Regions from separate parts of the Paenibacillus spongiae genome, predicted to be linked through region 2. Evidence: predicted binding sites of a transcription regulator. Region 2 holds the regulator's gene; each other region holds the start of a gene.
What was found. The regulator Rex, encoded in region 2, represses fermentation and respiration genes when NADH is low (regulators of the CRP and FNR family bind a similar motif). The targets are predictions, from matches to a motif close to TTGTGAAATATTTCACAA.

Region 1 (9,896 bases), 2.1 Mb from region 2:
ATAAGATCGCTCACGGTTTGATCATAAAGCGCGCCCTGCTCGGGCGTGAGATGAATATAGGTTTTCATCTCGTTCTTATCCGGCAGATCGAGCTGTATGGCCGGGTCCTTCTTCTTGCGGCGGAGCAGGAAGGGCTTCACCAGCTTCTGCAAATCCTTCGTGCGCTGCTCGTCCTGCTCCTTCTCAATTGCATTGCTGAACCGGTTGGCGAATCCCCGCATGGTGCCCAGATACCCCGGGTTGATGAAGTCATAGAGAGACCATAGCTCGGACAGCCGGTTCTCGATCGGCGTTCCGGTGAGGGCGATGCGATGCCTGGCCGGGAAGCTCCGGACGGCCGTCGATTGCTTGGTCTGCGCATTCTTAATGTTCTGAGCCTCGTCCAGGCAGATGGTTGTCCAAGTGAATGCCTTAAGCAGCTCTTGATCGAGCGTTGCGGTGGCATACGAGGTGAGTATAATATCCGCCTGCCGCGCTTCTTCCCAGAAAGCCTCTTCGCTGTAACGTTTGCTTCCATAATGAAGCATCACCTTCAGTGAAGGAGCGAACCGGCTTAATTCCTTCTGCCAATTGCCCAGCACCGAGGTGGGACAAATGAGCAAGGAAGGGGAGCCTGATCCGGCCTCCGCATTCCTATCCGCCGTTTCCTTCACATGCAATAAATAAGCGATGAACTGGACGGTTTTGCCGAGTCCCATGTCATCCGCCAGGCAGGCTCCCAGTCCAAGACGGCGCAGGAAGGCGAGCCAGGCGAACCCGTCGCGCTGGTAGGAGCGCAGATCTGCTTGCAATCCGGCAGGTAAGTCGACCGACGGCCATTCCGCTTGCTGGCCGAGCTGGCTGATCAGCTTGGCCAGATGTTCATTCAGCTCGACCTCCAGCTGGATGTTTGCGGATTGCTGCGGCTGCCCCGCCGCGGCGCTTTCCGCCTCGTCCGTATTCCCCAGCAGATGCAGCTGCAGAATATCCTGGAAGGACAGTCCTTGCATGTCGTCCACGCCTGACATGGCTTGGCGGATTTGTGCCAACAGGGCCGGATCGAGCGGAATCCACTGCCCCCGGAAGCGGACCAGGCGTTCGTTGCGGGCGACCAGCTCGGCGAATTCACTCTCGGTCAAATCCGTGTCGCCAATGGCAATCCGCCAGTCGAAATCAACGAGCGACTGAAGCCCGAACAGCGAGCTCCCGGAGCTGCCGGCGCCCGAGCTGACCTTGGCGCGAAGACGGGGCTTCCTCCGGCTGGCCGCTTCCCACCAAGCCGGGAGGAGCACCTGCCAGCCGGCTTCGAGCAGCTGGTAGCTGTCCGCCGTCAGGAATTGCCAGGCAGCCTCATCGGTCAACGGCCCGCCCAAGATATCGCCGCGGCTGCCCGATAGCAGCACCGTGGGCAGACATGCCCGTAAGCGCTCAAGCCAGCTTGCAGAACGCTCGCGCACATGCCCCGACCAATCGGCCGGCCATGAGCCTGACGCTTGTCCATCCTGGGCTAGCCGGGCAGGCACTAGCAGACCCGGATCCCCCTTATCCTGCAGCACGAGCTTAAGCCGCCATTCGGGGTCATCCTCATCCGGCTCGAGCAGCTGCAGCAGAGGACGGAACGGTGCCGTATCCGCCTTCCAGCCGATGGAAATGAGCCAGGCTTGCTCATCTAAGCCTGCTGCCGCCGCACTGCCTGGCGTGAAGAGAAGCGGGTACTCCCTGCGCAGATCGGCATTCGTCTCCTCCGTTCCATAATAACGGTGAAAGACGGCGGCGGAGAACGCCGCGCACAGGCCGTCATAGAAGCCGTTCTGTGCGCGAAGCTGTTCCAGCGCCGCTTGCGCTTGCTGATCCAGGGCTTCATCATCCCACGACCACAATATCTTTCCGGTTCGATAAGCGGGAAAGCTGGGTGCGTATTTCTTCTCCTCGATGCATGCAGCTAGTACGGAGGCAAGCTGAAGCAGCGGAGCGGCGTCTTCATCCCAGATCCACTCGACATGCTGAAGCAGCTTGCCTTCCGCAAAGAAAGGAATGACTTGCTCGGACGGAAGCAGCACAAGCTCGATTTCCTGGATCGTTTGAATGTCCAGCTCGGTCCCGTAGAAGGAAGGTTCATGCCAGGCGAACAACCGCTGCTTCATGAATAAGCCCGGCGCGTGGTAGGAAGGAATCGATCCATAGATGAGCGCATCCCCGTGCGTGGTCAGGCTGACCTGTATCGTTATCGTTTCCAAATGTAGGCTCATGATATCAATTTTCCTCTCCGAAGCTCCTCATGCAGGGCGCGAAGCCGGCTGTGGCGGCCGGTGAACGAGCTCAGGAAGTGCTCCCACCGCGCTTCCTGCTTCATCCGTTTGTACAGCTTGGCGAGCCGCTTGAGCAGCTTCACCGCTGCTTTGTAGCTGTCTCTATTCTTTTGCGCGATGTACCGTTCCACCGCTTGATGATAGAACGGCAGGAGCAGCTCCGGCGCTTCCTTCTCAATCGGCTGCAGGACGCTGACGCGGAATTCCAGGGGCTCGCTGCCCGTACTGAGCTGATAATCGATCCACTGCTCCCATTTGCCATAGGTAAGCAATGCATCTGCATAGATGCCTCTGGAATAAGGAGACATGCGGTCCAGCGTCTCCCACATATCGGGCTCGGACTCAGGATGATGCCGGGTGGTCATCTCCCAATAACGTCCGTATTCGTCCAATTCATCACCCGATCGGAGCAGAGGGCCGATTGCCGTCAGCCAATCCCGCAGCCGTTCCCATTGCTCTGCCTCGATCAGCATATCCAGAAGCGGATAAATCGGGTTTCGCTTCATCGCGGGAATAACGGTTGCCTTGCGCAGCCGCTCCAAGGCCTCCCGATCCTGCCCCAGGTAGAAGTGCATCCAGACTTGAGCCAGCGTGCATTGGAGGCGGGCAGATGCAGTTTGCAGCGTCCCTTCGGCAGCCTTCAATTGCTGCAGCTCCTCTGTATACAGCACGTAATTGCTTCCGTCAGTTCGGAGCCAGCCTTGCCATAGCCGGTAATACAAGCCGAAGTAATAATGAAGATTCTGCGCTTCCGTCAGCATATGAGTGCGTAGATAGGCCAGCGTCTCCGTCAAGCGCTGCCCATGCTCCGGGTCAGGCGCGGCGGCAAGCTCTTCCGCCAAGCAGCGCTCTATGGCTTCCTCCACATCGTCGGCTGCAACTTGCGTGTGATACCCCATGTAGACATGAGAAGAATGGTTCCACGTATGCTGGGAATGCTTCACAAGCTTCTCAAGTATGTAGAGATAAGTATGAAGGCGGAACAGCTGCTCCATGCCAGGGGATAGCTGGGGTTTGATGCTATTCATCGCTCTGAGAGCACCTTGGACATAATGGGCGTTAGGCGTGTGATTGGCCATTGGGGCGAGACAATGTTCAAACAGCTTATGCCACTCCGGCAGCGGGAGGGAGTTCAAGGAACCGGCCCGTTCCTTGAACTCGGCAAGCTCCCGGGCTTGCTTGGCGGCAAGGGATGCGGCATGCAAGGCGTTCTTCGCCGTCTGCTGCAGCATGGCATTCGATTTGGCATTGACGAGCGCATGAACCGGGCGCTCCTGCCGGTTGGCATAGTCGAGGAGGGCGGCCAGCATATGTTTGCAGTTCCAGCTTACTGGACACGAGCAGTTGCTGTCCGCCAATGCGTCCAGCCGGATCTTGACGCGATAGTTCTCGCTTCCTTCGACAATCGCTTCAATGACCCGGCTGTCTTGCATCGTCAGCTTACGGACGCGTCCTTGCTTATAGTATTGGAATCCACGCTTGATCGTAAGGTCGTTGAATTCCCCCTCCACATCGTGGAGGAGCTCGGCCCACTGCGTATCATCCATTTTGTAAATCGGTTCCATCATGGCACTGTCTCCTGAGAACATATAATCGTATTTCACCTTCCATTATAACACCGCTTGATCGAATGCTGTGAAGCCTAGCAAGCAATTGCAGAATTAGGCAATAAATGTTCAAAAACTTTGTCAGGATATTGTGATAAAAATCACATAACACGCCCTGAGCGGGTCCTATAATGAGGATTAGTTGAAAGGGGCTGTTACTGTGGAAGCATTGGAATTGGCCAGATGGCAGTTCGGCATTACGACCGTCTATCACTTTTTGTTTGTCCCTCTGACCATCGGACTGGCTTATTTAATCGCATTTATGCAAACGATGTATGTCGTCAAGAAGGATGACAAATACAAGCGGATGACGAAATTCTGGGGGAAAATCTTTCTTCTGAATTTCGCGGTCGGCGTTGTCACCGGTATTATTCAGGAATTTCAGTTCGGCATGAACTGGTCGGATTATTCCCGGTTCGTCGGCGCCGTGTTCGGCGGTCCGCTGGCCGTCGAAGCGCTGGTCTCCTTCTTCATGGAGTCCACATTCATCGGAATCTGGATCTTCGGATGGGATCGCTTGTCCAAGAAGGTCCATTTGGCCTGTATTTGGCTCGTGGCGGTCGCCGCGACGCTGTCTGCTCTATGGATTCTGAGCGCGAACGCCTTTATGCAGGAGCCGGTTGGTTATGAGATCGTGAACGGCCGTGCGGAAATGACGAGCTTCTTCGCGCTGCTTGGCAATAAACAGCTGTGGGTTGAGTTCCCGCATGTGATCTTCGGGGCGCTCGCTACCGGCTCGATGTTCGTGGTCGGAATCAGCGCATACAAAATGCTGCGCAAGCAGCAGACCGATATATTCAAAGCTTCCTTCCAGATCGGCATCGTGGTAGTGCTCGTGTCCAGCCTGCTGACTGCATTCGCCGGCCACGACCAAGCGCAGCATCTGATGAAGTCGCAGCCGATGAAGATGGCGGCCACCGAAGCGCTTTGGCATACGAGCGGGGAAAGCGCGCCTTGGACGGTTATCGCCTCCATTGATCCGGAGAAGCGGGAGAACCGGTTCCAACTGGAAATTCCTTACGCGCTAAGCATTCTTTCTTATAACAGCCTGACCGGCAAAGTGCCGGGTATGCTGGAACTGCAAGCCGAGTACGAAGCCAAATACGGACCGGGTAACTATATTCCGCCGGTACGGACGACGTTCTGGAGCTTCCGGATCATGGTGGGGGCGGGAATGGCGATGATCTTCCTCGGCTTGTTCGGAACGATTGCCGTTATCCGCAACAAGGCGGAAAAGTATCGCAGATATTTAAAATGGATGCTGCCTGCGATGGCGCTCCCGTACATTGCGAATTCGGCAGGCTGGATTATGACGGAGGTCGGGCGTCAGCCGTGGATCGTATTCGGTCTGCAGAAGACGGAGGACGGCGTATCTCCATTAGTATCGTCCGGTATGGTCGCCACCTCCTTAATAGGCTTTACGTTGGTCTACGGCATACTGGCCTCGGTGTTCGTCTATCTCGTCGTGAAGACGGTCCGCCAGGGAGCGGATGAGGCGGACGAATCTCACGATCCGAATCATACGCCGAATGCCGATGCAGCTCCAGCCCCTTCGTTATAGGAGGGCGGAAGAATGAAGAATCAACTTGAAAGCGAGGCGGAAAAAAGCGAATGCTGGAAACCATATGGTTTATACTGATTACCGTGCTGTTCGTCGGATTTTTCTTTCTGGAAGGCTTTGATTTCGGTGTCGGCATGCTTACGCCGTTTCTAGGCAAGTCTGATACGGAACGCAGAGTGATGATTAATACGATCGGCCCGTTCTGGGATGGCAATGAAGTATGGCTGATCACGGCTGGCGGCGCGATGTTCGCGGCTTTCCCGAATTGGTATGCGACGCTGTTCAGCGGCTTCTACATGGCGTTGTTCCTCATGCTGCTCGCACTGATCGGGCGCGGGGTTGCTTTTGAATTCCGCAGTAAGGTCGAGAATCCGAAATGGCGCTCTACGTGGGATTGGGTCATCTTCTTCGGCAGCCTGCTGCCCGCGCTGCTGTGGGGCGTCGCGCTAGCCAACCTGATGAGAGGGGTGCCGATCGATGCGGATATGAATTACGTCGGCTCTTTCTGGGATTTGATCTCCCTCTATTCCTTGACGGCCGGAGTGAGCATGGTTCTTCTCTTCCTGCTGCACGGAGCGCTCTTCCTTTCGTTAAAAACGGAAGGTGTGCTGCGTGAGCGGGCACGGGCGGTTGCATATCGGATCGGCGCATGGACAAGCGCGGTTCTGCTCTTGTTCGTCGTACTCAGTTATTTCGAGACGGATATGTTTACTTCCAAAGGATTAAGTCCGGGTATGGTTCCCGTTCTGGCGGGGTTGGCCTTATTGTCCGTTCACTTCTTTATTAAAGCGGGACGCGACGGCTGGGCATTTATTATGACGGGGGCAACCATCGTATTATCGACGATTACGGTCTTCATGCTGCTGTTCCCGAACGTCATGATCTCATCGCTTAACCCGGAATGGTCGCTCACGGTCTACAATGCAGCATCGAATACCTATACGTTGAAAGTCATGTCCATCGTTGCTTTGACGACGATTCCGTTCGTATTGGCTTATCAAGCATGGACCTACTGGGTGTTCCGCAAACGGGTTACGGCCACGGATCACTTGGATTATTAATAAAGGATAACCAATTATGATCAAACAACTGTTCAAACAGGTGCAGGGCACCCGCAAGCTGTTCGCGGCTAGCGTAATCATCGGTGTGGCAGGCGGCTTGCTGCTGATTGTTCAAGCGATCTATATGGCAAGAGTTACGAACGGGGCTTTCCTCGGCGGGCAAAGCTTGGCTGCGCTGCTGCCTGCGCTGTACGTGCTGCTTGGCGTTATCGGACTCCGAGCCGTCCTGCAGGCAGCAGGCGACTATGCGTCGACGCAGATGGCGCAGCGCATCAAGAGCGATCTGCGCCTCCGGCTGGTCCGCAAGCTTGCCGAGCTGGGACCCGATTACGCGAAGGGCGAGCGGAGCGGGGAACTGATCAACACGGTCTATGAAGGCGTGGAGCAGTTGGAAAATTATTTGGCGAAGTATTTGCCCCAAGTGGCGCTCTCTACGTTCATTCCCGCTGCCGTGTTCTTCGTCGTAGCGGGAACGGACTGGTTATCGGCGGTTATCTTCGCAGTGACGCTGCCGCTGCTGGTCATCTTGATGATTCTGATCGGCAAGGCGGCGAAGGCGAAGACGGACCGCCAGTTCCAGCTGCTTGGCCGGCTTGGCGGGCACTTTCATGAGATGCTGCGGGGCTTGCCGACGCTGAAGATGTTCAACCGCAGCCGGGCGCAGATCGACATCATTGCGCGGATCAGCGAAGAGCACCGGCGCTCGACGATGGGGACGCTGCGGCTGGCCTTTCTGTCCGCGTTCGTTATGGAGCTGTTCGCGTCATTAAGCACCGCTATCGTAGCCGTGTTCCTCGGCCTGCGTCTTATTGAAGGCGAAATCGGCTTCGAGCACGCCTTCCTGGTGCTGCTTCTGGCTCCCGAGTTCTATAATCCCGTCCGGACGCTGGGGACTCAATTTCACGCCGGGATGAACGGCGTGACGGCAGCGGGGCGAATCTTCGACATCTTGAACACGGAACCTCCGGGATGGGTCGAGAAGGAAGGGGCCGCCGTATTGCCGCCGAAGCCGGAAGGATACCGCATCGTATTCGAAGGCGTCACCGTCCAATATGCCGGCGAAGCCCGTCCGGCGCTGTCCGATATTTCGCTCACGCTCGAACCGGGCGAGCGGATCGCCTTGGTCGGACCTACCGGGGCAGGGAAGAGCACGCTGCTGGATCTGCTGCAGGGCTTTATCAAACCTGCTTCGGGGCGTATTCTGGTTGACGGTATCGATCTGTCGCAGATCTCCATGTCATGGTGGCGGAATCAGCAGTCGGTATTGTCGCAGCACCCCCATCTCTTCCACGGGACGATAGGCGACAACATTCGAATCAGCAAGCCGGATGCAAGCGGAGCGGAGGTAGCCGCGGCGGCGGAGGCCGCTCAGGCGGCTGCTTTCATTCAGGCGCTGCCGCGGCAGTACGACACGCCGCTCGGGGAATCGGTCAGGCTGTCCGGCGGACAGGCGCAGCGGATCGCGATCGCGCGGGCGCTTCTGAGAGAGGCGCCTCTGCTCATGCTGGATGAACCGACGGCGGGACTGGATCTCGCCAATGAAGCGAATATCACAAAGACACTTGAACCGCTGCTGCGCGGGCGCATGTCCATTACGGCAGCGCATCGGCTGAGCACGATTCGCGCGTCGGACCGGATCGTCGTACTGGCCGGCGGACGGATCGTCGAAGCCGGTACCGCGGATGATCTGGCTGCAGCCGGCGGACTGTATGCCGATATGTTAGCGGCTGCGCGAGCGGATGAGGATGCAGCTGCGGAGCGCAGAGACGCGGAATACATTCCGGCGGCCGATCATATGCGTCAGCGGTCGGAAGAAGGTGCGAGGGCTCTGCCTCCTGCTGCGGGTATAGCATCGCCGGCAGATGCCGCACCTGTCAGAAGACGGAAGACCTTCGTCCGCCTGCTGCAATTCGTCCGTCCTTACAAGTGGTGGACGCTGCTCGCGATCCTGCTCGGATTCGGAACCGTCGCCACTAACGTCGGTCTGATGGGAACGTCAGGCTATCTGATTGCCAAGGCTGCGCTGCGGCCGGAGACGGTTCTGCTGCTCTACGTCCCGATTGTCGGCGTGCGTTTCTTCGGGATTGCGCGGGGGGTGTTCCGTTATGTGGAGCGGCTCGTTTCCCATGATCTCACCTTCCGCATTCTGAAGCGGCTGCGGGTATGGCTGTACGAACGGCTGGAGCCAAGAGGGGTGCAGCTGCTTGAGAACAAACGAAGCGGCGATTTGCTGGGCTCTGTCATCAGCGATGTGGAGCAGCTGCAGAATTTATATCTGCGCGTCATCGCGCCGCCGGTTGTTGCCGCTCTGACCGTGCTGCTCGGATTCGTATTTATGGCGAATTATGATCTGCGGCTGGGCATGCTGCTAGCAGGCATGCTGCTCACGGCGGGGGTTGTCATTCCATGGCTAAGCCACCGGATAGGGAGCAGCGGCGGAAGGGACTTCGTGCAGGCACGATCGGAAATTTATGAACAAACCTCCGACTTGCTGACGGGGCTGCCGACGTTGATTCTGTACGGGCAAGCGCAGAATATGGAAGAACGCATTCTTACGATTCAGCGCCGCTTGGATGCCCATCAGACGAAGCAGAACCGGATCTCGGCCTTCACGGGAGGCTCTATGTCCCTCTTGACGCATTTGACCATGTGGCTGATGCTGCTTGCCATTATCCCGCTTACGATATCGGGCCATATCGACAGCTACATGATTCCCGCGCTGGTGCTCGCCTCGTTCGCCTGCTTCGAAGCGGTCATGCCGCTTCCGCTGTCGTTCCAGCTGTTCGGGCAAACGATTTCCGCCGGCGACCGGCTGTTCCGGCTGGCCGATGAAGCCGGCGATCAGGCACAATTGGTCAAACCGGCCAAACCGACCAATCCGGCCAAACCGGCCAATCCGGCTCCGGCTTCGGAGGAAGTGTCTGAAGCGGGTGAAGCCGATGTAAGGTGGCAGGCGCAGGTAAGCGGATTGTCGTTCCGTTACGCGCCCGAAGAGCCCTACGCGCTGCGTGATCTGTCGCTAACGCTCGTTCAAGGGAAGCAAATTGCGATCGTTGGCGAAAGCGGCGCCGGGAAGAGCACGCTCCTGCAGCTGCTGATGAAGCTGCGGTCTTACGAGGAAGGCTCCATTGCGATTAATGGAACGGAGCTGCGCGATATCGCCGGCGAGTCGGCTCGGGCTCAATTTGCGGTCGTATCGCAGAATGTGCAGTTATTCAACGCGACGGTAGCCGAGAATTTACGGCTTGGCCGTCCTGAGGCGTCGCTCGATGAGCTGCGTGAAGCAGCCCGTGTGGCGAGAATTGACGAGACGATCGAGCGGCTGCCGGAAGGCTACGATACGATCATCGGCGAATGGGGAGCGAAGCTGTCCGGAGGA
Region 2 (9,896 bases):
CCGCTGCGAACCGCCGATAATCTCGCCGTAGCCTTCCGGCGCGATCATGTCGGCGCACAGAACGACCTCCAGCCGGCCCGGGTCCGGTTTCATATAGAACGCCTTAATTGAAGCGGGGTAATGCGTAATGAAGACAGGGCGGTCGAACTTCTCGGCGATTGCCGTTTCATGAGGCGCTCCGAAGTCCTCGCCCCACGGCACATCGAATCCGTTCTCTTGAAGCAGCTTGATCGCGTCGTCATACGTCATGCGGGGGAACGGGGCCTGGATAGCCTCCAGCTTGCTTATATCGCGGCCGATCGTCTCCAGCTCCTTGCGGCAATGCGTAAGGACCGATTGAATGACGTGCGAAACAAACTGCTCCTGAATGCGCAGGCTTTCTTCAAGATCGACGAACGCCATCTCGGGCTCAATCATCCAGAATTCGATCAGGTGGCGGCGTGTCTTCGACTTCTCCGCGCGAAACGTCGGCCCGAACGAATAAACTTTACCCAACGCCATTGCGGCAGCTTCCATATAGAGCTGTCCGCTTTGCGTCAAGTACGCATCGTCATCGAAGTATTTCGTGTGAAACAGATTCGTCGTGCCTTCGCAAGAAGAAGGCGTCAAAATGGGCGGATCGACGAGCGTAAAGTCGCGCTCGTCGAAGAACTGTTGAATGGCGCGGATAATTTGCGCGCGAATGACGAGAATGGCACGCTGCTTCGGCGTTCGCAGCCATAAGTGGCGGCGGTCCATCAGATAGTCGACACCATGCTCTTTAGGCGTGATGGGATAGTCCTCCGTCAGCTGGATAATCTCGACTTCCTCCACGAGAAGCTCGTAGCCGGACGGGCTGCGCGGTTCTTCGCGCACCGTTCCTCTAACATACAGGGAGCTTTCCTGCGTCAACTGCTGAGCCGATTCCCATGCCGCTTCGGACACTTCGCTTTTGACAAGAACGCCCTGGATATATCCCGTCCCGTCGCGCAGCTGCAGAAACTGGATTTTCCCGCTGGAACGTTTGCCGTTCAGCCAGCAGCCGATCCAGACCTGTTCTCCGGCATATTCGCTAACCTGCTTGATTGTCCTTAACGTTTTCATTGTGAAATCACGTCCTTTCGGCTCGATCCTACCGGTTGTTCGATAAACGCAAAGGTGCTGCTTGCGCGGATCGCTTGGTTGCAATCGAATGTCAAACCACGCTTGCGCAGCAGCACCTCTTATACATTATGCTTCAATCTCGACGATGCCGCTGTCTTTGCCTTGCTCCATCATGATCTGATACGTATCTCTCGCAATGAGCAGCTCTTCATTCGTCGGAACGACCAGCACAGCGACGCGCGACTCATCCGTCGAAATCAGGCGCGACTCATTCGAGCGCTCTTCATTGCGGGCGCGATCGAGCTCGATGCCGAGGAACGTAATGCCTTCGCATACCGATTGCCTGGTGATGACGGAGTTTTCTCCCACACCCGCAGTGAAGACCAGCGCGTCCACGCCGTTCATGGCCGCTGCGTAAGCGCCGATATACTTCCTAAGTCTGTACATATACATATCGAAGGCCAGCTTCGCCTGTTTGTTGCCCTCCTGCATCGCTTCGGTGATTTCCCGCATATCGCTGCTGAGGCCGCTAATCGCCTGCAGCCCGCTATGCTTGTTCAGCATGGAGCTCACTTCGTTCAGCGTCAGGTCCTCCTTATCCATCGTGAACGGCACGATGGCCGGATCCAAGTCTCCGCTGCGTGTTCCCATCATTAAACCTTCCAGCGGCGTAAGTCCCATGCTGGTATCGTAGGACTTGCCGTGCAGAATAGCGGTACAGCTCGCCCCGTTGCCGATGTGGCAGGTGATCATCTTCAACGACTCGAGCGGTTTGCCGAGCTTAGCCGCCGCCTGCCGGCTCACATAGTCATGCGAAGTGCCGTGAAAACCGTACCGGCGGATTTTGTGGCGGCGGTAGAGCACCATCGGGATCGGATACAGGAAGGTTTCCTGCGGCATCGTCTGATGGAAGGCCGTATCGAAGACGACCGTTTGCGGAACGTCCGGCAGGTTCGTTTCAACCGCGGTGATCCCCATCATCGCTGGCGGATTATGTAACGGCGCCAGGTCAAACAGCTTGCGGATTTCAAGCTTTACATTATCGTCTACGATCGTGGAATGCTTAAAGCTCTCTCCTCCATGTACCACCCGATGTCCGACTGCCTTGATTTCGTTCATGGATTTCAGCACGCCGTGCTCAGGGTGGGTCAACAGCTCGATCACCCGTTTGACCCCTGTCGTATGATCCAATATTTCTTTTACTTGCCTGACTTCCGGTTTATTCGTGGGCTCATGCGTAATAATGGAGGCGTCCAAGCCGATGCGCTCCACCCTGCCCTTGGCGAGCACGCTTTCGTCAAGCATGTCGTAGAGCTGATATTTAAGCGATGAGCTTCCGGCATTCATAACCAAGATTATCATATGCGATTCCCGTCCTTATCATAATGAAAAAATCCGACTCCGCTCTTTGCGCCGAGTTGTCCGGCACGAACCATCTTCTTCAATACGATCGAAGGTCTATACTTTAATTCCCCGTATTCGCGGAACATCCGCTCCAGTGCGGCAAGGATCGAATCGAGTCCGAAACGGTCGGCCATCTCGAACGGCCCGTTCTGGAAGGAATACCCGATCCTCATTGCGCTGTCAATATCTTCGGCGGAAGCAACCCCTTCCTCCAACACATGCAAGGCTTCATTGATAAATAGACAAATGAGACGCGTTGTTACAAAACCAGGCGATTCGAATACCATGACGCCCTTCTTTTGGATGATAACCTCGACAAAATGCTTTGTCCGCGAAAAAGTATCGTCTGACGTTTTCAGCCCGCGCACGATTTCAACGAGATCCGTCTTCATGACCGGATAGACGAAATGCATGCCGATTACTCTTTCCGGGTAAGCGGTAACACTGGCAAGCTCCGTCAAGCTTAACGTCGAAGTATTGCTGGCCAGGATGACATCCGGACCGCATATTCGGTCCAGCTCTTCGAATACAGCCTTCTTGCTGTCCAGATCCTCGGTTATCGTCTCGATCACAAGCTCGCAATCGTGCATGGATGAGAGGCTCTCTGCGATATGAAGCCGGCTGGTGACCAGCTTCTTCTCCGATCTGGTTATCGCCCATTTCTCGATTTGCTTGTCCAGGCTCTGCTCAATCATAGCCAAAGCATGTGATTGGCGATCCTCCAAGTGCTCGTATATATATACATCCAACCCATGAAAGGCAAGCATCTCCGCAATACCTTGGCCCATCGTACCGGCTCCGATAACGCCTACTTTACGTACTATCAATTGTGTCATCCCCCATGTGCGCAAATAAAAATCGAAGCTCATCCGTCTTCAATTTACATCTCTTATTATACCGTGTTTGTAATATCGGGGCTAGGGAGAAACCTGGATGAAACCGCATTCTTCCGGTCTTCGGACAGGCTTATTGTGACAATTCATATACAAAAAAAAGGCGGAGTGTGACTCCGCCTCTCATCCGTTTACGCCGATGCCTGATTGACTGGCGTCCCGGCGGATGCAAGGAGCTCCCTGAACCGGTCGCCGCCTAACGTTTCTTCCCGTACGAGCACGTCCAGCGACTTCTCGAACACGACACGCTGCTCGTCCAGAAGCTGTCTGACCCGGTCGAATAACCCGTCCAGTATTTCGCCGTTCACATGCGCCCACTTGTCCGGGGTCATCATCGAATTGTCAACAATCCCCATCTCGGTCAATCCGCTTTCGACCATCGTCCGGACGATGCTCATCGCCTGGTCGAAATCTCCGCGGGAGCCCGTGCTGCGGCCGCCGTAGAACATTTCTTCAGCCGCCGCTCCCCCGAGGGCGATCATGATTTGCCCTTCAAGAAATTCGCGCGTATACAGATAGCGGTCCTGCTGCGGGTTATGCCGCACATACCCAAGCGCCTGTCCGCGCGGGGACAGCGCGACCTGCGATACGCTGCCAGGTCTGACAAGCTCGGCCGTAATAGCATGCCCCAGCTCGTGCAAGGCCACACGCTCACGCTCTTCTTTCGTCGCCTCGCGGTCCGTCTTCTCGCCCATCATCACTTTATCGATCGCCATCGACAGATGCCGATGCGAGATCGCTTCCGTATCGTCACGCATCGCATAAATTGCCGCTTCATTCATGACGCTCTCAAGCTGTGCGCCTGAGAAGCCGAACGACTCCGCAGCAACCTTGTCCAGGTCCGCATCGTCGGCTAGCGGCTTGTTCCGGGCATGAATGTTTAATATATGCGAGCGGCCCTTTTTATCGGGCAAATCGACGGCGATATGACGGTCGAACCGGCCCGGACGCAGCAAGGCGTTATCCAGCATCTCCTTGCGGTTCGTCGCCCCGATTAAGAGGATTCGCGGCGTTTCCGACGTATGAATGCCGTCCATCTCGGTGAGCAGCTGGTTCAATGTCTGATCGTATTCGCGATGCTGCCCGCCGTCTCTTTTGCCGCCGATAACATCGATTTCATCGATGAAGACGACTGCGCTTCCCAAGCCCGCCTTCGTCGCCTTCTGTCTGGCTTCCTTGAAGATATCGCGAATGCGGCTTGCGCCCACGCCGACATACATCTCGACGAACTCCGACCCCGATGCCGTCACATAGACGGAATTGGTGTACTGCGCGGCGGCTTTGGCCAGCAGCGTCTTCCCCGTTCCCGGAGGTCCGGTCAGCAATATCCCTTTCAACGGGCGAATGCCGAATTTCTTAATTTGTTCCTCATGAACGAGAAAATCAAGCGCTTCGATCAGCTCCTGCTTGGCCCTTTCCTGACCGCCGATCTCGTCGAAAGAGAGCTGGACAGTCGGCCGGGCTTTCGTCCGGCGGTCGCCGCCAACTGCCGCTAAATTGCCCCGCGTTCTGACCATGAACAGCAAGCCGCCGAGAATGACGGCCGCCAGAATGATCGGTATGACGTTCACCTCGACAAAAAACTGGAGAAAAATGAGCAAAACCGGGACGAAGCCGATAACAATTTCTTTCATATATTTACGCATTCGGCCATACCCCCAGTTTGTCAGGCGTACGAGGCAAAACGACATATTTGGTATCGGCGCCATTCTTCAACGTAATATATACGTTCACATCGTCCATCTCCGAGACTGCTTGGACGCCTTTATACTGCGTCTCGATCTGTTTCATCGCAGCTGGAATTTCCGTGTATTTCCGCGTCTCCATCGCTTGAGCGACATCGAATAGAACGGATGCCCATACATCATTCAAGCTGGAATCGTCCTTCGCTCCCTGGATATCAAGGCGCAGCTGCTTGCTTCCGATAACGGACGCACCTTCACGCACAATCTGATCATAGATACTCCGTATATTCGCTTCATTATTCAACGTCAGTTCCATCGTAACGGAATCACGATCGATGACCGGCTTTGCCTTCTCGACGCCGGGGACGCTTTGAACAATATGCTCGAGCGGCTGCACGGCAGCAAAGTTCCGGTACATATACCAGCCTCCGATAAGAAGGACTGCGGATATTATAGCCGTTATAATGGTGGGAATAACCCGGATTTTCATATGCAAAAAGCCCCCTTTCAAGGATGCTGTCACTTTTATATCGCAACAAGTGTATACCCGTTTGCTATACAAAAGTATATCACATCGACTTGCATAAGGGGGTGTGTAATAGATGGCAGCACTGGTTAACGCGCGGCATAACCGCACATTCGGCGCTATTGCTTCGGCAGGCTGTATGTAATGATAAAGCCGCCGTCGCTATACCGGTAGAAATCGTAATAATAGAAGTCCGTTCCCGATTGATCGCGGGAATAGAACAGCTCCCAGACCGGCTCGTTATCCTTCCATCCGAGCTTGATATGCTCCAGATTAGCATCCGGCTTCGAGCTCAGGAGCTTCTCTTTCAGCTGCTCCTTGGTTACGCCGTCTTTCACCTTGCGGATGACAGGCTGCATGGCATTCGGATTCTCGTACAACCAAACATAGACTTCGTCGCCCTGTTTGTCTTTCCCTTCCACAATCCATATCGTGTCATCCCACACGTACGTGTAAGAATCGCTAGTTTCCTGCAAGCCGGCTATCTTCATAGCCTGCTCTTCCAACTTCGTCTGATCGTTCCACATCGGGGCTTGGACATAACGGTAATAACCGTTTGCTCCGATCAACAGGACAACTATGCTTGCGATGACAACCGCAGCTATTCGCGCCGGCGTCATCGAGGACGGCCGCTTGCGGCGTGAAGCACGCATTATCGTGCCAGCAGCCTTTCAAAGCAGGACTGCGCCTCGGCCTTCACCTTAGCTTCGTCGATCAGCAGACATTCACCCGAGCTCACCACTTGACGCCCGTCAATCCATACATGCTTAACATCCCGGCCCGACCCGGAGTAAACAAGATGCGATACCATTTCCGTCTGCGGGTAGAAATGCGGCTGCTCGGCATCAATCGCGATAAAGTCGGCCTTCATACCGGGCTTCAATACGCCAAGGAGCGAGTGCTTGCCTAAAGCGCGGGCACCGTAAACGGTTCCCAGCTTCAGCGCCTCGGAAGCCGGAACCGCTGTCGGATCGCCTGAAACGCCTTTATGGATAAGCGCTGCGAGACGGATTTCATCGAATAGATCCAAATTGTTATTGCTTGCCGCGCTGTCCGTGCCAAGAGATACCGTAACGCCCGCTTTTAGCAGCTGAGGCACCCGCGCCACACCGCTGGCCAATTTCAAATTGCTTGCCGGATTATGAGAAATAGCCGCTCCCCGCTCGGCAAGCAAAGCGATTTCTTCGTCATTGAGATGAACCGCATGGGCAAGCAGCGCAGGCTTGGAGAAAAAGCCAAGCTTGTCCAGATGCTCGACCGGACGGCGTCCGTAATCCTTCACATTCTGCTCCACTTCGGCAAGCGATTCGGACATATGCGTATGAAGCGGCACATCCAGCTCATGGGCGGCTTCAACGATCCGCTCGATATAATCCGGCGGACAAGTATACGGCGCGTGAGGCGACATCATTGTCGTAATCCGGCCTCCCGCCTGACCGTTCCAGTCCTTGGCGAACTGCTTGGCTTCGATGAGCTTCTCGGTCTGCACGTCCGGAGGGCACAAGCCGATGACGCCGCGGGTCAAGACGCCGCGAATACCCGACTGCTCGACAACTTCGGCAACAATATGCATGCGGTCATACATATCGACGAATGTCGTTGTACCCGATTTTAGCATTTCAGCCACTGCAAGCGATGTCCCCCATCTGACGTCATCATCGGTAAACTTCGCTTCCATCGGCCACATCTTCTGCTCCAGCCATACTTGAAGCGCTTCGTCATCAGAATACCCGCGCAGAAGTGACATCGCAGAGTGCGCGTGCGTATTGATTAAGCCCGGCATAAAGACAAGTCCTTGTCCGTTCAATCGCTCCGCACCTTCCGGGGCCGGGCTAGGCGGCTCTTCGCCCAAGTAGACAATACGGTCGCCCTCGACAACCATATGTCCTTTCAATACGGGACGGCTATCATCCATCGTTACGAATGTGCCGTTCTCAATCCACAGCCGGTTCATCGTCTTCCTCCTCATTCTTCTCCAAATAATAAGCTAAGCTTAGCAGCTCCCTCGTAAAATCGGCATAATGAATGCGGATATGTTCGGGAACGCGCAATATGGTCGGGGCAAAATTCAATATCGCTTTCACGCCCGCATCGACGAAACGGTCTGCTACATTCTGCGCTTCGACTGCGGGAACGGTAATAATGCCGATTACAATATGAAGCTCTTCGACCTTCTCCTTCAAATCATCCATCGCTTGAACCGTCAGACTGTTGATTTGCGTCCCTACGACGGAGGGATGCGCATCGAATACAGCCATGATTTTCATATTATCCTTCAAATACGTATTGTAATTGCACAGCGCACGGCCAAGATTGCCGGCGCCTACAAGCCCGACGCTCAGAGGCTGATCGAGCTTGAGAATTTGCCTTATTTTTTCGATGAGGTACGACACGTCATAGCCGATGCCTTTGCGCCCGAATTCGCCGAAGTAAGCCAAATCTTTGCGGATTTGCGCCGGATTAAGATCCAGCTTATTGCCGAGATCCTGTGACGAAACCGTCTGAATGTCCCGCTTATGCAGGTCGTTCAGCACCACCAGGTAAATCGGCAGCCTGCGCACGACCGCTTCGGATATTTTCTTCATGGCTTACCTCTCCTCTCTTTCAACCGCTAACCATTCCCTGATTCTCGGTACGATTAGATCTAGATGCATATGCTCGATTTTTGGGCCAGGCAGGGAGTACAAGAAATATTTGCCGTAATACGTATCGATGACGCGGGTATCGTAGATGAGTACAATTCCGCGGTCATTAGCCGTCCGGACAAGCCGGCCGAAGCCCTGCTTAAACCGGATGACCGCTTGAGGAATGGACAGCTTCATGAACGGATTCTGCTTCTGCTCCTGCAGCAGCTCGGATTTCGCTTCCACCAGCGGATGATTGGGCGGCTGGAACGGCAGCCTGACAATGGCCAGACAGGTCAGCGCATCGCCAGGGATGTCCACTCCTTCCCAGAAGCTGCTCGTCCCAAGCAGGACGGAAGCCGTCTGCTGCTGGAACCGCTTGGTCAGCTTGCTCCGGTTGCCGCTGTCGATCCCCTGCGCAAGGAGCTGGATACCGCTTGGCGCCAACGCTTCCTTGAGCGGGTCGTAAACCTGTTTCAGCATACGGTACGAGGTGAACAGGACAAGCATCCGCCCCTTGGTTTCCGCCGCGGCATCGGCTAAGGAACGAATCAGCATTTCATTAAATTGCGAGTCGCCCGCCGCACCCTTCAATACGGGGAAATTGCGCGGGATGCAGACCAGAGCCTGTTCCCTGAAATTAAACGGCGAAGGCAGCTGGACCGTCTTCAGCCGTCCTTGCTCCTCATCCTGCTGCAGCCCGAGCTGCTCGGCGGCATATTGAAACGACTTCTGTACCGACAAGGTCGCCGACGTGAGGACAACGCTCTTTTTTGCGTCGAAGAAATACGTCCGGAGCTGACCGCTTACATCTGCGGGCACCGCATACAGATGAACCGATTTCGCACGGAAATTGTTATTGGCCTCCAGCCAGTAAACAAACTCCTTTTTGTCCGCTTTCATAAACGAACGGAGATCGTCGCGCGCCCTCATGAGATCTTTGACCGTGCCGCTTAAATCCGTCACAAGCGCTACAATCGACTGATCGTCCAGGTCATCCTTCATTTCCGTAAATATTTTGTCCAAGGAACGGACGATCTTGTTCAGATGGCCGTGCACCGCTTCTTCGACGATCTGGGCATCCTTCCATTGGTTCGGAAGCTTGCCGGATCTTAGGCGCAGCACCAGCTGGCCCGCCTCGGCGGTCGAATCCTGTGCGCCGCTTCCCATGATGGCAAACAGCAATTCGAACAGCTTGTCCCAATCATCGCGAAGATCGCCGAATACCGGCACCACATCGTCGATCGTTTCCCGCCACGCTTCGCTCTTCTCCGCGCTTTCGCCGCTAAGTCTGTGTTTCAGCTGAATAAGCAGGCCGTTGCGGGCGTCCTTGCACAATCGGGCAACGGGATGATTAACGGAATGATAAGATAATTGCGTTCCCAGATGCTTGCCCGCTACTTCCTCCAGGTGATGCGCTTCGTCTACGATCAGGTGCTCGTATCCGGGAAGCAGCCTGTGGTCGGCGCGGATATCGGTAAACAGCATGGAATGGTTCGTTATGACAACATCGGCTAAATTGGCTTCCTGCTTGGCTCTATGATAAAAGCATCGTTTGAACCAAGGACAGCTCCGGTTCAGGCAGGAGTCCGCGTCGCTCGCAACCGTTGACCAGAAATCGGCTCCTTTGTTGCCGAAGTTGAGCTCCTCTTGGTCGCCGTTATCGGTTTCTCCGAGCCAT
Region 3 (9,896 bases), 2.5 Mb from region 2:
GGACGGATTCTCCTTCTGCAGCTCTTCCGCACGACGGACCGCGCCGTTCATGCCTTCAGCTCCCGGCGTCAGTACAAGCTCTGCGCCATAAGCGCGCAGCAGGTTGCGGCGTTCGATACTCATCGTTTCCGGCATAACCAGAATCGCTTTATAGCCTTTCGCCGCAGCGACCATAGCAAGACCAATACCCGTATTTCCGCTCGTTGGCTCGATGATCGTATCTCCCGGCTTCAGACGTCCATCCTGCTCCGCCACTTCGATCATGCTGATTGCAATCCGGTCTTTAACGCTTGCACCTGGGTTCTGGTACTCCAGTTTTAAATAAATTTCAGCGCTGTCCTCAGACACTAAGCGGTTCAAACGAACAAGCGGCGTATCGCCGATAAGTTCAGTTACATTTTGGACAATTTTAGCCATGAAAAAGTAAGCCTCCTTATTCCGACTAATTCAGTTGGTATTGTATATATCTTAACAATCTCAACCAGCCATTGTCAATAGATAGTTTAGACGCCTCAAAATTATCATGGCGAAGGCATCACTGTCGCATCATACTTCTCGAGCAGCGCGTCCTCAATGCTCTGAAGGGAGTCCGCTTTCGTCAGCGCCAGCTGTTTGCGCGCGATCTCGCGCAGCTGCTCGGGCTCCAGAAGCTTCGATTCCTGCTTCTCCAACAGCTGTATCACGGCTTGTCCGCCTTGAACCGGAACCGGTCCGGCCATCTCCCCGATATCAAGTCCTTTCGCAACTGCCAATACATCGCTTTCGAAGAAAGGGTCGTCGGCGTCGACTAAGCCCAGATCGCCCCCATCCTCCACCGTATCCGGGTCGATTGAATAGGTTCTCGCCATCAGCCCGAAATCTTCACCTGCGGCCAGCTTCTTCAGGACGTCATTGGCCTCCCGCTTGCTCTCCGTCACAATCCATGCGAGATGATAACGGGTCTGCGGGGCGAACTCCGACCCATTCGCTTTGATATATTCATCAATCTCAGCATCCGTTACTTGGATCGAAGAGGTGGCGATTTTCTCCAGCAGCAGCCGATATTCCGTATCTGCACGGATTGCCTCCGGGGTCAGCCCCAGCTGCTCCTTCATCGCGGCATAGTAATGCTCCTCGTCCTCATAGCCGGCCATCATAAAGGTCAGCTCTTCCTGCAGCTCCCCTTGGCTAATCGCAATACCCGTTGCGGAGGCTTCCAGCCGTATGGCGGCCCGCACCATTAGCGTTCGAAGCACGGTATCGCCATATTGAAGCTTTAGCTGCTCTTCAAGATCCGAGGCCATAATCGGATCCCCTCCTACGGTGGCAGCGATTAATGTGGGTTGACTGCCCGGTTCAATGGCGTCATCCTTGTCGTTGTCGGAAGGCGGGCTGTCGGCAGGGGACAATACCCGCGTAATGACAACGACGGTTAATACGATCATACAAACGGCTTGAAGCATTACAACGCTTCTCAATACCCGGTCCTTCTTCATAGGCCAGCCTCCGGCTATCGCATCGGTTTCGGCTTCGCTTGATCCAGCAGCAGCTCCAGCTGCGGTCGTTCAAAACTATACGTCTCGTTGCAGAAATGGCATATAACCTCAGCTCGTCCGTCATCCTCGATTACCTGGCTTAATTCATGCTCCCCCATACTGAGGAGCGTTCTCTCGACCCGTTCATACGAGCATTTGCATTGAAATACGATATCCAGCGTATCCAATAGCTGCAGATCATCGCCGACAAGCCGGCGAAGGATTCCATCCGGCGTTTCGCCTTGCTCGAGAAGCGCGGTCACCGGCGGCATTGCGGCTACGGCCTGCTCCAGCCTCGTGATATCATCATCCGTTACACCCGGCATTAGCTGAACAATGAAGCCTCCCGCATGAAGCACCGTGTTATCCGTGTCGACAAGCACGCCTAGCCCGACTACGGAAGGTGTCTGCTCCGACGCAGCGAAGTAATACGTGAAGTCCTCGGCGAGCTCCCCCGAGATAATCGGAATGCTGCCCCGGTAAGGCTCCTTCAGCCCAAGATCCTTAATAATATGGATGTATCCGCTGCGGCCAACGACACCCGCGACATCGAGCTTACCCTGCGAGTTGCTGGGCAGCTGTACTTGCGGGTTATCCACATAGCCGCGCACTTCGCCATGCGCATTCGCGTCAACGACGATTTGCCCGGCTGGCCCGTCTCCCTTCACCTGAATCGTTAATTTCTCTTCGCCCTTCAGCATGGCTCCCATCATTGCGCCAGCCGCAGCCGTTCGTCCCAGCGCAGCGGTCGTCGTCGGATACGTCTCATGACGGCGCTGAAGCTCATCGACAAGCTTCGTGCACCGGACAGCGAACACACGGATCTTCCCGCCCCATGCCGTTCCGCGCACCAGAATGTCTTTATCCAATGTTAATTCCCTCCTTGTTTATAAACCAGCTTGGGCCGTCTCGAAGAAAGGAGACAGCCGCCAGCTAAATCGATCGAACGAATGATGGGATCATCGGAACACTGCGCTGCAGATATCCGGCTGCACCTTTCGCTCATTCTATATAGTTCATTATTGATCGCCGCAATCGGAAGCCCTGGACGATATGTCTCAGGCTTACTCCGCATTGCGCTCGTATATAATACGCAGGCCTTCTAGCGTAATCAACGGATCGACCAGCTCAATCGTCTCCGATTCGCTGGCGATCAATTCTGCAAGTCCCCCTGTTGCAACAACCCGCGGGGCTACCTTGAATTCGCGGCGGATCCGGCCAACGATTCCGTCCACCTGGCCGGCATAACCGAATATAATGCCTGCCTGCATGGAGGTTACAGGATTGCGCCCGATGACGCTCTTCGGCTTCACAAGCTCTATTCTAGGCAGCTTCGCCGCCCGCTGATATAACGCTTCCGTCGAAATGGCGATCCCCGGTACGATCGCCCCGCCCAGGTAGTTGCCGCCGGCATCGATATAATCAAATGTCGTGGCCGTACCGAAATCGACGATAATGAGCGGCGTCCCATACTTCTCAATGCCTGCAACGGAATTGACAATCCGGTCGGCACCGACTTCGCGCGGATTCTCGTATCTGATGTTCAAGCCCGTCTTGATTCCTGGCCCGACGACTAGCGGCGCTTTACCCAAATATTGTTGGCACAGCTGCTCCAATGTCCGCATAAGCGGAGGAACGACGGAGGAGATGACCACCCCCTCCATCTCATCCAGCGTAACGCCTGCAATATGGAACAGATTGTGAATCATAATGCCGTACTCGTCAACCGTGGCGGACCTGTTGGTGCTGAGCCGCCAATGATGCAGCAGCGTCCGCTGCTTATAGATGCCGAGCACAATATTGGTATTGCCTACGTCCACGACTAGAATCACGCCGACGGTCCTCCCTTTTTCTCGTTCAGATCCAGGCTGATATCGAGCGATTGAAAGGAATAGGTAAGCGCGCCGACGGAGATCACGTCTACCCCGCATTCGGCAATTGAACGTACCGTATCCAGACGGACGCCGCCCGATGCTTCTACGATGACATGAGGAGCGTATGATTTAATCCGGTCGACGGCTTCTCTCATCTGTGTAAGCGGCATATTATCCAGCATAATAATGTCTGCTCCGCAAGCCAAGGCTTCCTCAACCTGTGCCAAGGATTCCGTCTCCACCTCGATTTTCATCGTATGGGGAATTTGTTTGCGGGCACCCTGTACTGCTTGCGTAATGCCGCCCGCGCCTTTGATATGGTTGTCCTTAATCATGACAGCATCATATAGTCCGAAGCGATGGTTGGACCCGCCCCCTATACGCACGGCATATTTCTCCAGAAGTCTGTGGCCCGGCGTCGTCTTGCGCGTATCCGCCAGCCTTACCGGCAGCCCGCCTAGAACGTCAACGAAGCTGCGCGTCTTCGTCGCGATGCCGGACAGCCGTTGAAGCAGGTTCAGCGCAAGACGCTCACCGGTCAGCAAGCTGTGCGTGCTTCCTTCCACTTCGGCCAGCACGGTCCCCTTCGTCACGCTCACGCCATCCCACACCAGCCCGCGGAAAGTAAGGGAAGGATCGACGACATCGAATACAAGCCTGGCAATCGGCATTCCCGCAATAAGGCCGTTTTCTTTCACATGAATGACCGCTTTGGAACGGCTGCCTGCAGGAATGGTTGTCCAGCTCGTCACATCGCCCATCCCGATATCTTCCGCCAGCCAAGCGCGTATTTGTTCCCGGAGCGCGTGCTCGGTTCCACCCACCGCTCCAATACCCGAATTATCCAGATGCATCTTCGATTCGCTCCTCCGTTACGCCATGTTGCCGGTGCAATACCGTATGCTTACGCGATCCGAGATCATCACGCTCAGGGAAATCATCCCGATAATGTGCCCCTCGGCTCTCCTTACGAGATAGAGCTGCCTGCGTTGTCAGCATTGCAAGAGTAAGCAAGTTGGCAAATTCATATTCCTCGCGCTGTTTGAGCACCGATTGAAAGATCGGCAGCTGGCGCTTCAGCTCGGCAAGCCCCTTCTCGAGCCCTTTCCCGTCACGGCGCAAGCCGACGTAACGCAGCATAACCTTCTGCAGCTTCAGCCGTTTCTCCACCACCGCCTGCATCGGCGCGCTGTTTCTAGTTGAATCGCCTGACGAGTCTCCAAAATCGCGCGGCTTCAAGGCTAGCGGCTCCAACTCATGGATCCGCTCCACAATGCGGCGTCCGAACACGATCGCTTCGGAAAGGGAGTTGCTCGCCAGCCGGTTCGCACCATGTACGCCCGTGGACGAGCACTCGCCGCAAGCAAACAATCTGGCAATGTTCGTCTCGCCGTTCAAATCCGTTTTGATGCCGCCCATCATATAGTGCGCAGCAGGTGCCACCGGAATCCAATCCGTCGTCAAATCAAGGCCATAATTCAAACAAAACTCATAAATATTCGGAAAGCGGTGCTTGACCATCTCCGCTGACTCATGCGTAATATCCAAATAAATGAAGGTCGAGCGCGTTTCCTCCATCTCGCTTACAATCGCCCTTGCCACGACATCGCGCGGCGCCAGCTCCAGCTGCTCGTGATAGTGCTCCATGAAACGTTCGCCCTTAATATTGCGCAGGACGGCGCCTTCCCCGCGTACCGCCTCCGAGATCAAGAAGCGCGGTGCGCCAGGGTAACAGAGGGAGGTCGGATGAAACTGGATGAACTCCACATCCTGAATGTAAGCGCCTGCGCGGTAGGCCATGGCGATACCGTCTCCTGTGGCGACATCGGGATTCGTCGTATAACGATACAATTGACCCGCACCGCCCGAGCATAGAACCGTCGCCTTGCCGCGGACGAACAACCGCTGCCCGTCCGGCTTCTGGACGATTGCACCGCAGCACTCCCCGTTATCCGTCACCAGGTCGATTACGAAGTGGTCGTCCCAGACTTCAATCCGCGGATCGGCCTTCGCTTTCTCGGACAAGGCCCGCACGATTTCGAAGCCTGTTGCATCTCCATTCGCATGCAGGATACGACGCTGGCTGTGGGCGCCTTCCTTCGTCAGTGCGAACTCGCCGTTCTCTTGATCGAATTGCGTTCCCATATGAACGAGATCGCGCACGCCTGCCGTCCCTTCATGCACCAGCACATCGACAGCCTTGGACGAACATAAGCCTGCGCCGGCAATGACCGTGTCCTGACGGTGATACGCCGGAGAATCTTCTTCGGAGACGACCGCGGCAATGCCGCCCTGGGCGTACCGCGTATTGCTGTCAAGCAGCGACTTCTTGGTAATCATGAGTACATCATCCGTAGCGCTGACTTTCAACGCCGTAAAAAGACCGGCAATGCCGGCCCCGATAACGATGACATCCTTCTCAATAACAGGAAGCTCACCGATCGCAACATCTATTAAATAACGAGGAATCATCGCGTCGACTTTCCTTTCTTCGGAAAGAGAGTAGCGCATGCTACTTCACCTGTAACATGCGCTCCAAGGATAAACGGGCTTTGTCGGCAACCTGCTGCGGAACATAAATTTGGGGCTGCATCGTTTCCAAACATTTGACCAGCTTCTTCAGATTGTTCACCTTCATATTCGGACAAACCAAATATTTGGTGGCAAAATGGAAGGTTTTGTCCGGGCTGTCTTTGCGCAGCTGGAAGCCTGTGCCGTCTTCCGTTCCGACGATAAACTCTTTGCCTTCGGATTCCTTACAATATTTAATGATGGCGGTTGTACTGCCGACGAAATCGCCAAGCGCTACAACTTCTGGACGGCATTCCGGATGGACGACGAACTCCGCATTCGGGTATTTCGCTTTCATCTCTTCTACATCTTTGACGGTCAGCATGTCGTGAGTGTTGCAGTAACCTTCCCAAATGATCATTTTTTTATCGGTATTCTGCTGGACGTAGTGGCCCAGGTTTTTGTCCGGTACCCAAATGATTTCATCCGAGTCCACCGAATTCACGACGCGTACGGCATTCGCCGAAGTACAGCAAATGTCGGTCTCCGCTTTAATCTCCGCCGAGGAGTTAATGTACGTGACCACTTTCGCATTCGGATGCTGTGCCTTCAGCTTGCGGAGGCCATCGACATTGACCATGTCGGCCATTGGACAGCCGGCACGCTCGTCAGGGATGATAACGGTCTTATTCGGCGCGAGAATCTTCGCGCTCTCCCCCATGAAGTGAACGCCGCAGAATACGATGACGTCTGCATCGGTCTGTGCCGCCTTCTGGGCAAGCAGGAATGAATCCCCGCGGAAATCGGCCACCTCTTGTATTTCATCGCGCTGATAATAATGAGCAAGAATAATGGCATTGCGTTCTTTCTTCAATTGCATCAGGCGTTCGCGCAGCTCGCGGTTTTGCTCCGCCTTGCGCTCCATTGCCAATGCTTCCATGGACAAATCTCTCCTCTTGTTTACATGATAAACATGACTTTGTGAACAGAAGCACAATCTTGTTGATATCGATACGTATAGTGTGGACCATAGGATGCGAATTCATTAATTAAGAATAAATTTACACGGGTGCCGGGTAGCTGTCAATAAAGACGGCGAAAGAAAAACCGCCAATCTTCACGTAAAGAGTAGCATAAGGGGGCACAACGCGCAAGATGGACCAATTTGAGCTGTTTTGCGCCCCATAAGATGAATGAAGAAAAGCGCCTATTTTTAACGAACGTCTTCCTCATACGATGAAGACATTAGAAAAAGCTGCCTCCATCTCCTTATCGCGCTGCATATAAGGAGGTGTGAGACAGCTTTTCTTATCTATCCGTGTTTAATTATTTTTGTTTGATCCATCGTCATCGCCGTTATCCGGATCAACCGGCGGTGTGGCCTCACCTGGCTCGCGGGTTTGAATGCGTACCTTCACGCCGCCAATCGTATCTACGATCGGCTCAACAGCAGGCTCCTCCGCAACTTCCCCATCGGAAGACGATTCGCTGCCTTCCAGCGATCCAGTGTCGATCAAGCGCTTGATCTGTTCAAGCTCCAGCGTCTCCTCGGCAAGCAAGGTCTGCGCAATGAGATGAACTTCTTTGCTCTTCTCCGTCAGCAAATTCTTCGCACGCTCATAACATTGATTGATAAAGTTTTGCATTTCTTGATCAATCTCATAAGCAATAGCATCGGAGTAGTTCTGCTCATGCCCGATATCGCGGCCTAAGAAAACTTGCCCCTGCGAGCTTCCGAACTGCATCGGTCCAAGCTTATCGCTCATGCCGTATTCCATAATCATGCTGCGTACGATGCCTGTCGCCGACTTGAAGTCGCTGTAAGCGCCAGTGCCGATTTCACCGATAAACAATTCCTCGGCGACGCGTCCGCCCAGCAATCCGGTTACTTTATCGAGCAGTTCCTGCTTCGTTGTCAGCATGCTGTCTTCCTTCGGCAGCATGATAACATATCCGCCTGCGCGTCCTCGCGGGATAATGGTTACCTTATGAACCGCATCAGCATGCTCCAGGAAGTAACCAATGATGGTGTGTCCTGCTTCGTGATAAGCGACGATGCGCTTCTCACGGTCACTGATGACACGGCTGCGTTTCTCGGTACCGACGATGACACGGTCAATGGCTTCGTCCACCTCGCGCATCGCGATATCCTTCTTGTTGCGGCGGGCCGCTAACAAGGCTGCTTCGTTAAGCAGGTTCTCCAGATCGGCGCCGGTAAATCCGGTCGTCCGCTTTGCAATGACATCCAGCTTGACGTCCTTCGAAAGCGGCTTGTTGCGCGCATGCACCTTCAGTACCGCTTCGCGGCCTTTCACATCCGGACGGTCGACCGTAATTTGACGGTCGAAACGGCCTGGACGCAGAAGCGCCGGGTCAAGAATATCAGGGCGGTTCGTTGCCGCCACGATAATGATGCCTTCATTCGCGCCGAAGCCGTCCATCTCGACGAGGAGCTGGTTGAGCGTTTGCTCCCGTTCGTCATGCCCGCCGCCGAGTCCGGCGCCGCGCTGACGTCCGACGGCATCGATTTCATCGATGAAGATAATACATGGGGCATTCTTCTTCGCGTTCTCGAACAAGTCACGTACACGCGAGGCGCCGACGCCGACGAACATTTCGACGAAATCGGAACCGGATATGCTAAAGAAAGGTACGCCTGCTTCTCCTGCCACTGCACGGGCAAGGAGCGTCTTACCGGTACCCGGAGGTCCGACAAGCAGAACGCCTTTAGGAATACGCGCACCAACGGCTGCGAATTTGCGCGGGTCTTTCAAAAACTCGACAACTTCGACGAGCTCCTGTTTCTCTTCATCCGCGCCTGCCACGTCCTCGAATGTGACCCGCTTCTTCTCTTCGTTATACAAGCGTGCCCGGCTCTTGCCAAAGTTCATGACCTTGCCGCCGCCGCCCTGCGCTTGATTCATAAGGAAGAAGAACAGAACGAAGATGATCACGAAAGGGATGATCGACGTCAAGAACGTCAGCCAGATGCTTGGCTCTTTCATTGGCTTGTTGGTAAGAAGAACCTTGTTCTTGTTTGCCAGATCGTGAATTTCTTTAACGACGAATTCTTCTACGTTCGTGTGGGTGTAGAAGCTGGTTGATCCCTTCTTATCGGGGTTCGATCTATATTCACCAGTGACCAAGTAGGAATAGCCGTCAAATTGATAATTCAGCTCTGCGACATTGTCTTCAACAAGCGCTTGCTTCAGCTGGTCGTATCGAATTTCAACGGTGGTATCATTTTGGCTGCTGATAAATTGGAAGATCCCGACGGTCACTAAAAAAATGATCAAATAAAATCCAGTGTTGCGGATGATCCGATTCATCCCCTACCTCCTCTCAAGACGCTTAAGATATTTTACCATAGCATGATTCCCTACTACAAACAGTCTGACGAGGGAGGTGCATCTACAGTGAATCGCATCCTTCTTGTATTATATGGCACAGCCCGGGCGGACAATTCCGCTATTTCTCATAAACCTCGGGCTTCAAGATGCCGATAAATGGCAGGTTGCGGTATTTCTCCGCAAAGTCGAGACCGAATCCGACCACGAAAGCGTCGGGCAGCACAAATCCCTTATAATCCGCTTCCAGCTCAACCTTGCGTCCGGCCGGCTTGTCAAACAATGTAACGAGTGTCACTGACTTGGCATTGCGCCGCTCCAGCACATCGATCAGATAGCTTAGCGTCAATCCGCTGTCAATAATATCTTCGACGATCAGAATGTCTCTTCCTTGAACTGGTGTGTCCAAATCTTTAATAATTTTGACAACGCCTGATGTCTTCGTGGACTGACCATAGCTCGAAACCGCCATAAAGTCGATTTCAAGCGGGATTGTAATGGTTTTAACCAAATCAGACATGAAAATAAACGCGCCTTTCAAGACGCAAATGACGAGCGGATTCCGCCCTTCAAATTCTCGGCTTATGGTCTCGCCAAGCTCCTTCACTTTCTGCTGAATCTGGTCGCTGTCATACAGTACTTCTTGAATG

Region 1: the regulator Rex is predicted to act here: its motif matches at 3,985-4,002, upstream of L1F29_RS02055 (cytochrome ubiquinol oxidase subunit I).
Region 3: the regulator Rex is predicted to act here: its motif matches at 6,879-6,896, upstream of nadA (quinolinate synthase NadA).

Annotation. Positions count from the first base shown of each region.
Region 1 covers NZ_CP091430.1:459,835-469,730, forward strand. The annotation lists gene L1F29_RS02045 (DEAD/DEAH box helicase) at 1-2,228, opposite strand, end outside; gene L1F29_RS02050 (SWIM zinc finger family protein) at 2,225-3,856, opposite strand; gene L1F29_RS02055 (cytochrome ubiquinol oxidase subunit I) at 4,056-5,456, shown strand; gene cydB (cytochrome d ubiquinol oxidase subunit II) at 5,507-6,517, shown strand; gene cydD (thiol reductant ABC exporter subunit CydD) at 6,534-9,896, shown strand, end outside.
Region 2 covers NZ_CP091430.1:2,523,329-2,533,224, reverse strand. The annotation lists gene asnS (asparagine--tRNA ligase) at 1-1,083, opposite strand, end outside; gene L1F29_RS11740 (acetate kinase) at 1,210-2,445, opposite strand; gene L1F29_RS11735 (3-hydroxyacyl-CoA dehydrogenase family protein) at 2,442-3,323, opposite strand; gene L1F29_RS11730 (AAA family ATPase) at 3,512-5,026, opposite strand; gene L1F29_RS11725 (hypothetical protein) at 5,019-5,555, opposite strand; gene L1F29_RS11720 (cell wall elongation regulator TseB-like domain-containing protein) at 5,711-6,244, opposite strand; gene L1F29_RS11715 (amidohydrolase) at 6,244-7,545, opposite strand; gene L1F29_RS11710 (redox-sensing transcriptional repressor Rex) at 7,526-8,176, opposite strand; gene dinG (ATP-dependent DNA helicase DinG) at 8,180-9,896, opposite strand, start outside.
Region 3 covers NZ_CP091430.1:61,029-70,924, reverse strand. The annotation lists gene cysK (cysteine synthase A) at 1-417, opposite strand, end outside; gene L1F29_RS00335 (peptidylprolyl isomerase) at 522-1,475, opposite strand; gene hslO (Hsp33 family molecular chaperone HslO) at 1,490-2,383, opposite strand; gene L1F29_RS00325 (type III pantothenate kinase) at 2,579-3,346, opposite strand; gene nadC (carboxylating nicotinate-nucleotide diphosphorylase) at 3,343-4,242, opposite strand; gene nadB (L-aspartate oxidase) at 4,229-5,860, opposite strand; gene nadA (quinolinate synthase NadA) at 5,901-6,839, opposite strand; gene ftsH (ATP-dependent zinc metalloprotease FtsH) at 7,222-9,228, opposite strand; gene hpt (hypoxanthine phosphoribosyltransferase) at 9,368-9,896, opposite strand, start outside.